DNA from 3 places in the Afipia sp. P52-10 genome. Region 2 is predicted to be linked to each of the others. Evidence: predicted binding sites of a transcription regulator. Region 2 holds the regulator's gene; each other region holds the start of a gene.
The links. The regulator HrcA, encoded in region 2, represses chaperone genes, less so after heat shock. The targets are predictions, from matches to a motif close to GTTAGCACTCNCNNNNNGNGAGTGCTAAC.

Region 1 (5,495 bases), on a different contig from region 2:
CATGCCGGATACCCTAGATACGACCGCACGCGGCGAAGTGTCGCCTTCGGCCTTCAGGCGGAGCCTCGATGCGTGGCTTCCCGCAACGGCCGATCCGCGCGATCGCGAATTCCTGCGCGACCTGCTCGCGATGGGCGGCATCCTGTTCGTGCTCACGGCGATCGCCTATCTCGCCACCTGCGCCTGGACGCTGCCGTTTCCGCGCGACAAGACCGGCCTCGTGGTCGGCCGCGACTTCCTGAACCTATGGATGTATGGCCGCGCGGTCGCCGATGCCGATCCCGCCCGCTTCTATGACATCGCCGTCTACAACGCCGAGCTGACGAAGCTGCTTGGCGACGGCTATCCAGGACAGAACTGGCCGAACCCGCCGACCGCGCTGCTGGTGATGGCGCCGTTCGGTTTGCTCGGTTTCTTCCCTGCGCTGTTCGCCTGGCTCGCCATTGGCATCACCGCGCTCGCCCTCACCATGCGGCGCGTCCTGGCTGACGCCCGCGTGCTGCCGGTGCTGTTGGTGTCACCAGCGGCGCTGCTTTGCCTGATGTCGGGCCAGAGTTCATTCCTGACCACGGCGGCCCTGATCGGCGCGGTGGTCTGCTGGGATCGGCGGCCGCTGCTCGCGGGCGTCTTGCTCGGCCTGCTCACCGTCAAGCCGCAGCTCGGCATTCTCATTCCGGTGGCGCTGCTCGCCTCGCAGCGCTGGACGGTGTTCGCAACCGCCGCCCTCACCGCGCTCGCGCTGGCAGGGTTCGCCGCCGCACTGTTCGGGCCGGAGATCTGGATCGCCTACATCACCAAGGCGCTGCCGCTGCAGCGCGAGGTGCTGGCCGATCCCTCCGGCATCGCCATGCCATTCCATGCGACGATCTTCATGAACCTGCGCGGGCTGCTCGGCAACGACGTTGCGATGATCGTGCAGGCTGCGAGCAGCGTGGCTGCGGTTGCGGCCGTCGCATGGGCGTTCTGGTTCAAGCGCGATGCGGATGTCGCGGTGCTGTGCGCGCTGCTGCTCGCCTGCACCCAGGCCGCCTCGCCCTACATGTCCAGCTACGACCTGTTGCCGCTGACGCTGATGGCGCTGGTGCTGCTCGCCCGCGGCGAATGCGATGCCGCCGGGCGGCGGTTGGCGCAGCTCGTGTTCTGGATGCCGGCGCTGCAACTGCTGTTCGGCAGCATCCAGATGCCCGGCCCCGGCTTCATCGCGCCGGCACTGGCGATCTATCTCGTGCTGCGGCTGCGCGATAACACGCAGCCCGTCATTGCAGGGCGCGAGCAGAGCGAGCGAGCTCGGAATCCATAACCACCAGCGGGTGTCTGGAGTCCCGGCCGCGCGACCTCAAGACCGCTGTGCCCGCTTGAGCATTCGAGAGCGCTGAACGCGTTTGAACCCGAGTTCAGTCGCATATCCCGGAGCGACAACGTCCGTTGCGCCTCAGTCCCCTTCCATCACTGCAAACGGAACACGCCGTCCACCGCCTTGAAGTCCGCCGGCTTGATCAGCCGCGAATGGGCGACCGTCACCGAGAACAGCGGCCCATCCAGCTTCGCCTGCCAGAAGGCGAGAAACTCCTGCAGTTTCGGGAATTTCGGAAACAGGTCGTAATTCTGCCAGAGGTAGCTCTGCAGCAGCCATTTGCGGTCCGGCCGCCGATACAGGATCTCGGCCGTGGTCAGCCCGTAACCCTGCATCTGCAGGGTGAACTCTTCCGACGCGACGCCACCGGAACCGCTGTCGGGACGCGCGTGATGTGAACTCAGCTTGCATGAACCAACGTCATTCTCAGACATGCCAACCTCCATCTTCGGCATGAAAATTCTGACGCAGCACCAGGGTTCATCTCAAGCCCGAAAATTGAATAAAGTGTTGAAATACAAGACGTTGGCAGCATTGATCGCTGGCTGCTAGCAGCGGGGCACGGTAAGTTTGCCCGCCCGCTCGCGCAGCGATCGGGGCACGTTAGGGGGCCGCGCATGAGCCGTTTCACCGGCGAACTGACGATTACGCAACTCGATGCGGACTACCGCACCTGGCGGCTCGAACAGGATCTCGTCTACGAGGTCGGCGCCGAAGGCTCGGGCCGCGAAATCCGCGTGCCGATGCGATTCGAGACCGACGGCGCATCGATCCCGCGCCTGCTGCAATCCTTCCTGCCGACCTGGGGCCGCTACAGCCGTGCCGCCGTCGTGCATGACTACCTCTATAACGAACTGCGGCCAGGCACCGAGCCGCACCCGCAAGCGCCGACCCGCCAGGCCGCCGACGCTGTGTTCCGCGAGGCAATGGCCGTGCTTGGCGTCGGCTTCCTCACGCGCTGGGTGATGTGGGCGGCGGTGCGCGCCTTCGGCTTCCTCGCATTGCAAAAGGCGCGCTTCGTTGCCAAGGCCCAAGGCAAGCCGATGCCGGAGGAAGTCGCGCCCCGTCCCGAACTCGACATCGTCAGGAAGCGGAAGAGCGAGGGCTGAATCCTAGCCCGACGGCATGTCTCCCCTGCGATCCATTAACCACGCCTGCCGGATTTGGCAGCCTCGGCCTTCGAGTGCCAAAAAATTCTGCTATCGCCTTGATCGTCGCGACAGATCGGCCTATGTCAGCGGGGCTACGCGTAGCACTCACTCGTAGCGACTGCTAATATCAGGTAAAAACCCAGCAATCACAGTATTTTAGGAGAACAGCGATGAAGTTTCGTCCGCTTCACGATCGCGTTGTCGTCAAGCGCATCGATGCCGAGGAGAAAACCGCTGGCGGCATCATCATCCCCGACTCGGCCAAGGAAAAGCCCTCCCAGGGCGAAGTTGTCGCCGTTGGTCCGGGCGGCCGTGATGAGGCCGGCAAGCTGATCCCGATCGACCTCAAGGTCGGTGACCGGGTGCTGTTCGGCAAGTGGTCTGGCACCGAGGTCAAGATCGACGGCCAGGAGCTCCTGATCATGAAGGAGAGCGACATCCTCGGCGTCCTCGAAGGCGAGGCCAGCAAGAAGAAGGCCGCCTAAGCCGCTTCCTCATCCGCGAGGAGCCGGCGGCGCCGGCGTCTTCGCAAGGATGAGGTACAGAACCACCCCTCATCCTCGCGAAGATGCAGCCACACGCTGCACTCCTCCGGATGAGGCCTGAGACATCCGCTTCAAACAGATCTAGAGGAACGGAAAATATGTCAGCCAAAGAAGTCAAATTCTCGGTCGACGCGCGCGACAAGATGCTGCGCGGTGTCGACATCCTTGCCAACGCAGTGCGCGTGACGCTCGGCCCGAAGGGCCGTAACGTCGTGCTCGACAAGTCGTTCGGCGCTCCGCGTATCACCAAGGACGGCGTCACCGTCGCCAAGGAGATCGAGCTCGAGGACAAGTTCGAGAACATGGGCGCGCAGATGGTGCGCGAGGTCGCCTCGAAGTCGGCCGACGCGGCCGGTGACGGCACCACCACCGCGACCGTGCTGGCGCAGGCGATCGTCCGCGAGGGCGCCAAGTCGGTTGCCGCCGGCATGAACCCGATGGACCTCAAGCGCGGCATCGACCTCGCGGTCGAAGCCGTGGTCGAGCACCTGAAGGCCAACTCCAAGAAGGTCACCTCGAACGACGAGATCGCCCAGGTCGGCACCATCTCGGCGAACGGCGACAAGGAAATCGGCGACTTCCTCGCCAAGGCGATGGCCAAGGTCGGCAACGAGGGCGTCATCACCGTCGAGGAAGCCAAGTCGCTCGACACCGAGCTCGACGTCGTCGAGGGCATGCAGTTCGACCGCGGCTACATCTCGCCCTACTTCGTCACCAACGCCGACAAGATGCGCGTTGAGTTCGAGGACGCCTACATCCTCATCAACGAGAAGAAGCTCTCGTCGCTGAACGAGCTGCTGCCGCTGCTCGAAGCGGTGGTGCAGACCGGCAAGCCGCTGGTGATCGTCGCCGAAGACGTCGAAGGCGAAGCGCTGGCGACCCTGGTCGTCAACCGCCTGCGCGGCGGCCTCAAGGTTGCTGCCGTCAAGGCGCCGGGCTTCGGCGATCGCCGCAAGGCGATGCTGCAGGACATCGCGATCCTGACCGGCGGCACCGCGATCTCCGAGGACCTCGGCATCAAGCTCGAGAACGTCACGCTGAACATGCTCGGCCGTGCGAAGAAGGTGATGATCGACAAGGAGAACACCACGATCGTCAACGGCGCCGGCAAGAAGAAGGACATCGAGGACCGCGTGGCGCAGATCAAGGCGCAGATCGAGGAGACCACCTCGGACTACGACCGTGAGAAGCTGCAGGAGCGTCTCGCCAAGCTCGCAGGCGGCGTCGCGGTGATCCGCGTCGGCGGTGCGACCGAGGTCGAGGTGAAGGAGCGCAAGGATCGCGTTGATGACGCGATGCATGCGACCCGCGCGGCGGTCGAGGAAGGCATCGTTCCGGGCGGCGGCGTCGCCCTGCTGCGTGCTTCGGAGACCCTGAAGAAGATCCGCACCCAGAACGACGACCAGAAGACCGGCGTCGAGATCGTCCGCAAGGCGCTCTCCGCTCCGGCTCGCCAGATCGCCATCAACGCCGGCGAAGACGGCTCGGTGATCGTCGGCAAGGTGCTGGAGAAGGAACAGTATTCGTACGGCTTCGACTCGCAGACCGGCGAATACGGCAACATGGTCTCCAAGGGCATCATCGACCCGACCAAGGTCGTGCGCACCGCGATCCAGAACGCCGCGTCGGTTGCCGGCCTGCTCATCACCACCGAGGCGATGATCGCCGAGCTGCCGAAGAAGAACCCGCCGCCGGCGATGCCGCCGGGCGGTGGCATGGGCGGCATGGACTTCTAACGCGCAAGCGTTAGAAATCGCCGCCCCTTTCATGGAGATGCTCGAAGCCGGACAAGCCCGGCTTCGAGTGGCGGCATGGACTTCTAACGCGCAAGCGTTAGGCTCTATCGCTCAAGCGATCCCCAGCGATGTGAAAACCCCGGCAGCGATGCCGGGGTTTTTGTTTGTCTGAAAGTTCAGCCGCCCAAGCGGATGATCCCTCCAAAGCTTTTGCGGCGCGCCGCAGGACAGGTCTGATGCGAGCCCTCCGCCGCACGCGGGGCTGGGTTCGAACGTAGCGTTTGTGCTGCGGCGATTCGCCGCTAAAGTTAGCAATGCGGTTTGGGCCACCGCACTTTCCGGAACAGGACAGTTCCTAATCCGAAACTGGGGACGAAAGGAGCGTTGCACAGGATGTTTGGTGACGATCAGGTCGGCGCGCCGTTGCGGCAGAGCCTGTTCCGCCGCGTGTGGCTCGCAAGTCTCCTGTCGAATTTCGGTTCGCTGATCCAGGGCGTCGGCGCTGCCTGGGCGATGACCCAGATGACCACCTCGGCCGACATGGTCGCGCTGGTGCAGACCGCCTCGATGCTGCCGATCATGCTGTTGTCGGTGCCCGCAGGCGCCATCGCCGACATGTACGACCGCCGCAAGGTCGGCCTCGTCTCGCTTTTGCTGACACTCGCCTTTTCGATCATGCTCTCGGTCCAGGCCTGGTTCGGCTATCTTT
Region 2 (5,495 bases):
GGCCGGCGAACGGCGTGTCGGGTTCGATGGTGAGCTGATAGAGCGACAGGTGTTCGGCGGCTTCGGAGATCGCGAACCTCAACTCCTCGGTCCAGGCCTGCGTCGTCTGCGCCGGTCGCGCGTAGATCAGGTCGAACGAGTAGCGACCGAACGCCTTGCGGGCGATCGCCACCGCATCGAGCGCTTCGCGGGCCGAATGCAGGCGGCCGAGCGCCTTCAGCGAGGCGTCGTCCAAGGCTTGCACGCCGAGCGAGACGCGGTTGACGCCGGCGGCGCGATAGCCCTGGAAGCGGGTGGCTTCGACGCTGGTCGGATTCGCCTCCAGCGACACCTCGACGTCGCTCGCGACGGACCAGTGCTTGCCGATGGCATCGAGGATGGCGCCGACGGTTTCCGGCTTCATCAGGGATGGCGTGCCGCCGCCGAGGAAGATCGATGATACGGTGCGGCCCGGCGCGCGGGCGGCGGTGGTCGCGATCTCGCGCGCGAAGGCGCGGGCGAAGCGTTCCTCGTCGATGGCCGCGTGACGCACATGGCTGTTGAAATCGCAGTACGGGCACTTCGACAGGCAGAAGGGCCAGTGCACATAGACGCCGAAGGCTGGGCTGTCAGGCACGGGCAAGGCATCTCTCCGCCAGCTTCACGAATGCGCGCGCGCGGTGCGACAGTCCCATGCCGCGCGGAGGCAGTCCATGCTTTTCGTCCGAGGTCATTTCGCCGAACGTGCGAGCGTGACCGTCGGGCAGGAACATCGGATCGTAGCCGAAGCCTGCCGTTCCGCGCGGTGGCCAGACCAGCGTACCATCGACGCGTGCTTCCACCTCTTCGACATGACCGTCCGGCCAGGCGACGCACAGCGCGGAGACGAAGTGCGCGCCGCGATCGGCGGGCTCCCTTGCGCCGCGCTCCTGCAGCAACCGCTCGATCTGCGCCATCGCCGCATTGAAGTCCTTCGCAGGCCCGGCCCAGCGTGCCGAATAGATGCCGGGCTGCCCGCCGAGCGCATCGACCGCAAGGCCAGAGTCGTCCGCGAAGGCGGGAAGCTGCGCGGCCTTTGCTGCGGCCTCCGCCTTGATGCGGGCGTTGGCCTGGAAGCTGTCGCCGGTCTCCTCCGGTTCGCCCAAGCCCAGCTCGCCCGCGGATACTGCGGCGATTCCGTACGGCGCCAGCAGCTCGCGCATCTCGGCGAGCTTGCCGGGATTGTGGGTCGCGATCACGAGCTTGCCTTCGATGCGGCGGGGTGCGGTCATGGTCGGTTACGGCTCTGCGAATCGATCAGGCGACAGCCATCTTCTGCAGGTCGCAGAGTCTGGCAATGCCTTTCTTCGCGAGCGCCATCAGCGCCAGGAACTCGTCCTGGGAAAACGGCGTCTTCTCGGCGGTGCCCTGCACCTCGATGATACGGCCATCGCCGGTCATGACGAAGTTGGCGTCGGTTTCGGCTTCCGAGTCCTCGGCATAGTCGAGATCGAGCACCGGCGTACCGTTATAGATGCCGCAGGAAACCGCGGCGACGTGGTCGCGCAGCACGTCGCCTTTCACCATGTTGCGGGTTTTCATCCAGGCCAGGCAGTCGGCGAGCGCCACCCAGGCGCCGGTGATCGATGCGGTGCGGGTGCCGCCGTCCGCCTGCAGCACGTCGCAATCGACGGTGATCTGCCGCTCGCCAAGCGCGACGAGATCGACGGTGGTGCGCAAAGCGCGGCCGATCAGGCGCTGGATTTCGACCGTGCGGCCGTTCTGTTTGCCGGCACTGGCTTCGCGCCGCGTCCGTTCCAGCGTCGCGCGCGGCAGCATGCCGTATTCCGCGGTCACCCAGCCCCGGCCTTGCCCCTTCAGCCACGGCGGCAGACGATCCTCCAGCGTCGCTGTCACCAGCACATGAGTATCGCCGAACCTCACCAGGCAAGAGCCTTCGGCATATTTGACGACGCCACGTTCGAGGGTGACGGCGCGCAGTTCATCGGGCGCACGACGGCTTGGCCGCATGGAGGTCTCCAAGGGATTCGCGAAGAGATTCGCGAGGAAATTCACGGTTCGCCGGTGCTTTTAGGCGGCGCGCCCTGAGGCGGCAAGGGCGGGGGGCCGAAAAGTGGGGACTGGCTTTCCCGCGTCGTTTCATGCCCGCTGGGCAGACGAGCTCTGCCGCCGACATCGCAACTTGAAACCAGGCCGCAAAGTGGACAATTCTGACGGCGGACGTGGAGGTTACCGTGGTTGGAAGCGATCCGAGGGCACATCTGATCATGCCGCATGCCGGGCTCGCTCAGCTCAATGAGCGTTCGCGCGATATTTTCCGGCAAATTGTCGAGAGTTATCTCGCGACCGGCGAGCCAGTGGGCTCGCGCAACATCTCGCGGCTGATCACCGTGCCGCTGTCGCCGGCCTCGGTTCGCAACGTGATGTCCGATCTCGAGCAGCTCGGGCTGATCTATGCCCCGCATACCTCCGCCGGGCGGTTGCCGACCGAACTCGGCCTCCGTTTCTTCGTCGATGCGCTGATGCAGGTCGGCGACCTGACGGAGGCGGAGCGGCAATCGATCCAGAGCCAGCTGGCCTCGATCGGCCATGCCCAGACGGTCGAGGCGGCGTTGAGCGAAGCGATGTCGCGGCTGTCGGGCTTGACGCGCGCCGCCGCCGTGGTGCTGACGGCGAAGGCCAATGTCCGGCTGAAGCACATCGAATTCGTTCGCCTGGAACCGGAGCGTGCGCTGGTCGTGCTGGTGGCGGAAGACGGACAGGTCGAGAACCGCGTGTTGCCGCTGCCGCCGGGGGTGCCGACCTCGGTGTTGAACGAGGCCTCGAATTTCCTCAATGCGCGGATTCGCGGTCGCACCTTGGAAGAGGCCCGTGCGGAACTCGAGCAGGCGATGGCTGCGAGCCGTTCCGAACTCGATCAGCTCACGCAGAAGGTGATCGCAGCCGGCCTTGCGAGCTGGTCCGGTGGCGACGGCAACGAGCGGCAGCTGATCGTGCGCGGCCACGCCAACCTGCTCGACGACCTGCATGCGATGGAGGACCTCGAGCGCGTGCGGCTGCTGTTCGATGATCTCGAGGCGAAGCGCGGGGTGATCGATCTCCTGGGCCGCGCCGAGCAGGCCGAGGGCGTGCGCATCTTCATCGGCTCGGAGAACAAGCTGTTCTCGCTGTCGGGCTCCTCCACCATCGTCGCGCCCTATCGCGACAATGCCGGCCACATCGTCGGCGTGCTCGGCGTCATCGGCCCGACGCGGTTGAACTACGCCCGGGTGATCCCGACCGTCGATTACGCAGCCCGCATCGTCAGCCAGTTGCTTGGCAGCTGAGCGCGTTCCAGCGCGCCAACGGCCCGCGGCTCTCGCTATAGCCTTGATTTTCCGCGCCAAAGCCATGATATGCGGTATGCGCCGTGCGAGCAGTTTGCGGCAAAAGTTTCAGGCATGATCGCGGTGCAGCCGGCAGCAGCCGGTCCCGATCATGCCGGCCAACAGGGTACAAGGTTGAGTGGAATGACCGATAGCGACACCCAGAAGGATGGATTGGACGTGGCGCAGGACAACGAGCCTAAAGTTTCCAAGCCCTACATCATGCCGGACGATCCGGAGCCGGGTTCCGTCGAAGCGCTGGGCAAGGAGCTCGACGAGGCGCGCGACAAGGTTCTGCGCACGCTGGCCGAGATGGAGAACCTTCGCCGCCGGACGGCGCGGGAAGTGGCCGATGCACGGGCTTACGGCATCACCGGGTTTGCGCGCGACGTGCTCGACATTGCCGACAATCTGCAGCGTGCGCTGGACGCCGTTCCGGCAGAAGCCAAGGCTGCCGCGGATCCCGGCTTGAAGGCGTTGATCGAGGGCGTCGAGCTGACGGAGCGTGCGCTGCTCAATGCGCTGGAGAAGAACGGTGTGAAGAAGTTCGATCCCAACGGCGAGCGCTTCGATCCCAACTTCCAGCAGGCGATGTACGAGGTGCCGGACCCGTCGGTCCCGGCGGGGACTGTGGTTCAGGTGGTGCAGGCCGGCTACATGATCGGTGAGCGCGTGCTGCGGCCCGCGCTGGTCGGCGTCTCGAAGGGTGGAGCAAAGCCCGCGCCGGCGCCTGAAACCAACGACGGCAACTGAACGCCCGTCAATCGAAGCACGTCCCGGATCGGTCCGGGACGGCATTCGCCTGAACCGTATTAGCGAGGATTGATGCCGTCGCGGACGGCGCGGAAGCGGGTGAAGGCCTCCGGCCATGACTCGCGTGCCGAGGCGGCGACGATGCGCAAGGTGGCGCCGCCACCGAACCGCAGCCATTGCACCACCGTCACGGGCTTGTCGTCCTTGACGCTGGTCGCCTCGATCCGGGTCTCGTAGCCGGCGGTGCCGCCGATCCGCATCGGCTCCGAACTCGTGATTCGTCCTTCGCGCAGACCGGGAATCGTATTGGCAAGCTGTCGGGCGATGCGGTCGCGCTCGTTCGGCTGGTCAGCGGAAATCCGGGCGATCGAAATCAGCATATACGGCGAGCCGGCGAGCGCGGCTTCCTCGTCGTCGCTGTCCAGCAGGATCACGGCCTGTCCCGGCACCAGCGTTTTCACGGTCTTGAAGCCGGACAGATCGGACACCTTGAAGGGCAGCAGCGAGAGCTGCTCGGCGGCGGGGATTTCGGTGCGGATCGTGGTGGAGGCCAGCATCTGGCGGATCGCCTGATCCGGATAGGCCTTGGCCGCAGCCTCCGGAATGTCGACGGCGACGTAGCCCGCGATCTTGCCGTCGGAGACCAGGATCGCCACCCGGTTGTTCTTCGGGCCGCTGTTCGGGCCGCCGGCGCGGCTGAGATAGGCCCGTCCTGCTGCGGTCTGGAAGCTCTCGGCGTTTTCCATCGCCGTCGGCACGGATTTGCGCTCCTTGATGGCTGTGTCCACGGCATCGAACGCCGAGGCCGGCAGCTCTCGCAATGTCACCGTCAGGTTGTTGTCCGGATTCTCGAACCCCATGCCGTCCTTCACTGCCACCACCCCCTGCAGGGGAATAAGACCGATCCGCGATCCCGTGGGATAGACGAGCTCGTTGGCGCGGACCGCGCCGGCAAGCAGCGTCAGGGCCAGGAAAGCGAGGGCCAGCGACGCGGCCAGGCGGGAGGACGGGATGGAAGGAACGGCTGTCGGACCAATGCGCATCAGGCTTTCTCGGACAGATTTTGGGCCGTTTGATGTTGCCGCCCCGCGCTGCGGCTGGGCGGTCGGGGCGCGAATCCAGCCTTAACCGGCCTGGTAAAATGATGAAAGTGCGGTCGCGGAATCGTGACCAAATCTCTTGCGGCTGCGGGTGGCTCTCTTATATCTCCCGCGGGCGCTTCAAAAGATTGAGGCGCGATGGTTTTGGGGGCCGGAACGGGGTTCGGCGGGCTGACCGCTCGTTCGATCTCATCGGGTGCCTAATCGAGGGCCCGGCTGGCTCGCCGCAGAGAAAGGGTAAGAGACCATGGGAAAGGTCATTGGTATCGATCTGGGCACCACGAATTCGTGCGTTGCC
Region 3 (5,495 bases), 910 kb from region 2:
AGCAGGGTCAATGCGCCGCGGGCAATCGTCATGATGCCGTTCGCGGCCCCGTAAAGCACGGCGAACAGCACCGCCATCGGGAACGAAATGCCCGCGACCAGCAGCATGACGAACGCCAGCGTCATCAGCGCCATGCCGCCGCGGGCGATCCACAACGGATGCGCCCGGCCCTTGGTCGCGAAATCAGCGAAGCGCGAGGCGACCTGGGCCGGGCCGATCAGCGCGCCGACCGTCACGGCCGCACCCGCATCGAGGCCACCCCGCTGCAGCATGCCGAGCAGATGCGCGGCGATCCCCGACATCACGAACGCCCCCATCGAAAAGCCGGCCGCGATCAAAACGAACGGCCAGCCGCGCGGCGGCAGCAGTTTCGCTGGCGGCGCGGCCTGCTGGGCGGGCTGCGGCGCGCTGTCCTTGATCCGCTCGCGCGGAAGCGCGAAGGCATGCAACGGTGCGACGACGAAGGCGAGCAGGGCGGCGAACACCAGATAGGCGCCGCGCCAGCCGATCATCTCGATCAGCAGGTGCGTCGCCGGCCAGGCGATGGTGGATGCAAGTCCGCCGGCGAAGGTGACGATGGTGATCGGCCGCCGGGCCGCCGGGCCGTAGAGATAGGTCAGCGTCGCGAACGAGGCGTCATACAGCGTCGAAGCCATCGCCGCGCCGATCAACACCCACGCCAGCAGGTAGGTGACCGGATCGACCGCCAGTACGACCCCCACCAGGCCGCAGGCGCCGATCAGCGCGCCGATCGCCATCACCCGGTTGCCGCCGTGCTTGTCGACGAGGCCGCAGGCATAGGGCGAGAGCAGTCCGGATACGCCGAGCCCGACCGACAGGCCGAGCATCGCCACCGCGAACGACCAGCCATATTCGGCGGTAATCAGCGAGGAGACCAGCGCCGGCGGGTAATACAGCGCGCCCCAGCCGAGAATCTGCGTCACCGACAGAACGGTGATCGCGCGCGTGGGACCTGTGAAGATGCTGTGCAGCATGGCCTTGCAAACGGTTCGCCATGCTCAAACGGCCATGACGGCCATCGCGCTTTAACAAACGGGCGTGCTGATTCCCAGCCTTGGACTGCGCCTTGGACTGCGAGTTGGACCGCAAGTTGAGACTGCAAGGCCACCTTGCAGTCCTAGCCCGGAAGACAAAGTCGGGGGAATCAACAATGACGCCGGCCGCCCGCGATGCCGGCGTGGATCAGGCGCGCGGCGCGCAGCGCACGTAGATCATCGTGCCGTAGCGCGAGTTCGCATCCGGATCGACGAAGCGCGTGGTCATGACGCGACCGTCGAACGACAGGATCTCGCGATCCTTCTCGGCACCGCCGGGGCCTGGCGGGCCGATGTAGTTCTTACCGCCCGGTCCGCCCTTCAGGCGCAGTTCCTGCGGCTGGGCCTCGTCGGCCAGATGCATGATGACGCCGCCATTCGCGCCGGCGTTGATGACATAAGGCTGGCGGCACTGGGTGCGCGCATTGGCTTCCGTCCGCGCCCGGTCCTCCGGCTTGTGGTAGGCGGCAAGTCCCCAGCGGCCGACGATCTCTTCGGCGCGAATGCTCGCCGGAAGTTCCGCAACCGGCGGCGGGTCCGGCGGCGGCGGCGACGAGGAACCGCCGAACATGCCGCCAAGGCTCATGCCGCCGCCGCACGCGGACAGCAAACTGGCGCAAGCCGCGACCACTGTGACCTTAGCGATTGCGCGCGCGAAATCTGAACTGACCATCACGAAACATCCCCAAACGTGGTGACTCTGGACGCGCCAGCCCCATCTGGCAAGCACCGACCGTTAAGCAAGACCCCTGGATTACACCCCCAACCGGCATGATCCGGCTGCTTCGCCCTCATGATCATGCAATATCGGCCTCACCAAGGCCTTAAGCGGCGTTTGCTTGACAGAAACATGCCCAGGCCATATTCCGCTGCCCGCTAGCACTCTCATAATGAGATTGCTAAATCCCGTTTCTCCGGGCAACCGGCACCACGCGCCACCTACCCAAACGTACCAGTGAGGACCCCTATGGCCAAGACGAAGTTCCGTCCGCTCCACGATCGTGTCGTCGTCAAGCGCATCGACGCTGAAGAGAAGACCGCGGGCGGCATCATCATCCCCGACTCCGCCAAGGAGAAGCCCTCGCAGGGCCAGGTGGTCGCCGTCGGCCCGGGCGGCCGCGACGAGACCGGCAAGCTGATCCCGATCGACATCAAGGTCGGCGACAAGGTGCTGTTCGGCAAGTGGTCCGGCACCGAGGTCAAGCTCGATGGTGAAGAGCTCCTGATCATGAAGGAGTCCGACATCATGGGCGTGCTGTCGTAAGCAGCCGTCCCGTTCACGATCCTCGTCATATCCGTCTGCAAGACATCTGCCGTCCTTGTGGTTCGCGGCCAAGGCCGCCCCGCAAGGCCGGCAAGACCAGTCCCTCTCAGGAGTAACCTTCTATGTCAGCCAAAGACGTCAAATTCTCCGGCGATGCGCGCGACCGCATGCTGCGCGGCGTCGATACCCTCGCCAATGCCGTCAAGGTGACGCTCGGTCCGAAGGGCCGCAACGTCGTCATCGACCGCTCGTTCGGCGCCCCGCGCATCACCAAGGACGGCGTCAGCGTCGCCAAGGAGATCGAGCTCGAGGACAAGTTCGAGAACATGGGCGCGCAGATGCTGCGCGAGGTCGCCAGCAAGACCAACGACACCGCGGGTGACGGCACCACTACCGCCACCGTGCTGGCGCAGGCGATCGTGCGCGAAGGCGCGAAGGCGGTTGCCGCCGGCATGAACCCGATGGACCTGAAGCGTGGCATCGACCTCGCCGTCACGGCCGTCGTCAAGGACATCGAGAAGCGCGCCAAGCCGGTCGCCTCTTCCTCGGAAGTGGCCCAGGTCGGCACCATCTCGGCCAACGGCGACAACACCATCGGCAAGATGATCGCCCAAGCGATGCAGAAGGTCGGCAACGAAGGCGTCATCACCGTCGAGGAAGCCAAGTCGCTCGACACCGAGGTCGATATCGTCGAGGGCATGAAATTCGACCGTGGCTATCTGTCGCCGTACTTCATCACCAACGCCGAGAAGATGACCGCCGAGCTGGAAGATGCGTTCGTGCTGCTGCACGAGAAGAAGCTCTCCGGCCTGCAGGCGATGCTGCCGGTGCTCGAAGCCGTCGTGCAGTCGGGCCGTCCGCTCCTGATCATCGCTGAGGACGTCGAAGGCGAAGCGCTCGCCACGCTCGTCGTCAACCGCCTGCGCGGCGGCCTCAAGGTCGCTGCCGTGAAGGCGCCGGGCTTCGGCGATCGCCGCAAGGCGATGCTGGAAGATATCGCGATCCTGACCGGCGGCCAGCTGATCTCCGAGGAACTCGGCATCAAGCTCGAGAGCGTGACCGTCAACATGCTCGGCCGTGCGAAGAAGGTGGTGATCGACAAGGAGAACACCACGATCGTCAACGGCGCCGGCAAGAAGAAGGACATCGAGGCCCGCGTCGGCCAGATCAAGGCGCAGATCGAAGAGACCACCTCGGACTACGACCGTGAGAAGCTGCAGGAGCGTCTTGCCAAGCTCGCCGGCGGTGTCGCCGTGATCAAGGTCGGCGGTGCGACCGAGGTCGAGGTGAAGGAGAAGAAGGACCGCGTCGAGGACGCGCTCAACGCGACCCGCGCGGCGGTGCAGGAAGGCATCGTTCCCGGCGGCGGCACCGCGCTGCTGCGTGCCAAGAAGGCGGTCGGCCGTCTCACCAACGACAACTCGGACGTGCAGGCCGGCATCAACATCGTGCTGCGCGCACTGGAGGCTCCGCTCCGCCAGATCGCCGAGAACGCCGGTGTCGAGGGCTCGATCGTGGTCGGCAAGATCCTTGAGACCAAGGATGAGACCTACGGCTTCGACGCGCAGAACGAAGAGTATGTCGATATGGTCGCCAAGGGCATCATCGACCCGGCCAAGGTCGTGCGTACAGCACTGCAGGACGCAGCGTCGGTGGCGGGCCTGCTGGTCACCACCGAGGCCATGATCGCGGAACTGCCGAAGGAAGCGGCTCCGGCGATGCCGGCCGGCGGCGGGATGGGCGGCATGGGCGGCATGGGCTTCTAAGCCCGCCACCCGGCGAAAACGATCGAAGGCCGCCTGCGGGCGGCCTTCTTTTTTGTGACAGGACGATGGAGCTTCGCGTTCCCGCCACATGGTTCCGCGCGCTCCCGCGCGATGCGCGCATTCCGGCGTATCGCCGGACGGCGCGGGACTGTACATTGCCCTCGAATCTGATTGCTTTTGGGGACTGCAATGCGCGCGACGGCTTCGCTTTCGATCCTGGCCCTGACCGGTCTGGCCGCTCTCTCGACGGCCTACGCCCAAGCCAACAAGGCCGCCAAGGCCCCGCCCGCAAACGAAATCCGCTACTTCACCTATCTGAGCGGTCTCGCCGACGACCGCGCCGACGTGATCCTGAAAGAGACGCGCCAGAGCGGTAAACTGACGGCCGCCACCCTCGACGTCTGCTTTCCGGTGCCCGGCCGCAGCGAACGCACCGATCGGTTCGTGCTCAATCTGAGCGTCACGGGCGAAAAGCTCGCCGGCAAGACCCAGAGCCAGGACGACAAGCTGCCGATCACGGTCGATCTGACGCGCAAGCCGAACGGCAAGACGTTCGACTTCACCGGCATGGTGACGATCGGCGACACCATGTCGGAGATCGCATCGAGCGAAACCGCCGACACGAGCGAGAAGGAATTCCAGGAGCAGCAGGCGTCCGACGATACCATCGTCAGCACGCCCGACGATTTCACCGAAGTTTCGCCGGAAGCGCTCGCGGTGAAGGTGACACGCGAGGCGGTCGCCGATTTCGCCAAGGGTCTGCGCGGCCAGCCGGTCCAGGTCGCGCTCTACGGCCTGATCGCGTCCTGCGCCGAACTGCGCTCCGGCGAACAGGTGCTGCACCTCACCGTCGATCCGGAGCGCGCGCAGGACACCCTCACCAAGCTGCGCGGCCAACCCGGCGTGATCGCAGCCGGCTGGACCGACGGCACCATGGACATGGAGCGGACGCTCCGCTTTCCCGCGGCCGGCTGGCGCGAGGGCGGCAAGCTCAACCGCGACAAAATCGCCAACGCGGTAGCAACCGCGCTGGCGAAGGCGCTGCCGGCGACGCTGATCTCGTCGGCCTGGAATGACGTGACCGGCGAACTGAAGATCAGCCTGAAGCGGCCGAGCGCGGTGGTGCCGGCGCTTGGCCTGACCGAGGCCATCACCGTCACCGCCCTCGCCGCCGCCGACAAACCGGGCGGCTCCGACCACCTGCTATTGTGGGTCGGCAGCCCGTCGATCGAAACCGTCGACGAGAGCGCGGGGCCGAAGCTGAACATCGACGAGAACGCCAGCGGCAACGACGAGGAAAGCCTGTCGCTGAACGACAATCAGACGCTCAATGCCTTGACGCAGGCATTTGATGCGCAGCGCTGGGATGCGGAGACCTCGTCCTGGAAATGATCGCGCGGAGATGATCGC

Region 1: a site for HrcA is predicted at 2,603-2,631, ahead of groES (co-chaperone GroES). Genes of this name have one in related genera too.
Region 3: a site for HrcA is predicted at 1,931-1,959, ahead of groES (co-chaperone GroES). Genes of this name have one in related genera too.

Annotation. Positions count from the first base shown of each region.
Region 1 covers NZ_AZSJ01000007.1:1,207,482-1,212,976, forward strand. The annotation lists gene X566_RS23040 (glycosyltransferase family 87 protein) at 2-1,300, shown strand; gene X566_RS23045 (usg protein) at 1,447-1,689, opposite strand; gene X566_RS23050 (DUF1353 domain-containing protein) at 1,972-2,463, shown strand; gene groES (co-chaperone GroES) at 2,676-2,990, shown strand; gene groL (chaperonin GroEL) at 3,149-4,786, shown strand; gene X566_RS23065 (MFS transporter) at 5,180-5,495, shown strand, end outside.
Region 2 covers NZ_AZSJ01000003.1:1,501,081-1,506,575, reverse strand. The annotation lists gene hemW (radical SAM family heme chaperone HemW) at 1-616, opposite strand, end outside; gene rdgB (RdgB/HAM1 family non-canonical purine NTP pyrophosphatase) at 609-1,250, opposite strand; gene rph (ribonuclease PH) at 1,276-1,989, opposite strand; gene hrcA (heat-inducible transcriptional repressor HrcA) at 2,247-3,305, shown strand; gene grpE (nucleotide exchange factor GrpE) at 3,489-4,097, shown strand; gene X566_RS08440 (hypothetical protein) at 4,157-5,140, opposite strand; gene dnaK (molecular chaperone DnaK) at 5,445-5,495, shown strand, end outside.
Region 3 covers NZ_AZSJ01000003.1:2,410,737-2,416,231, reverse strand. The annotation lists gene X566_RS12715 (MFS transporter) at 1-995, opposite strand, end outside; gene X566_RS12710 (hypothetical protein) at 1,204-1,728, opposite strand; gene groES (co-chaperone GroES) at 2,023-2,319, shown strand; gene groL (chaperonin GroEL) at 2,442-4,085, shown strand; gene X566_RS12695 (hypothetical protein) at 4,275-5,477, shown strand.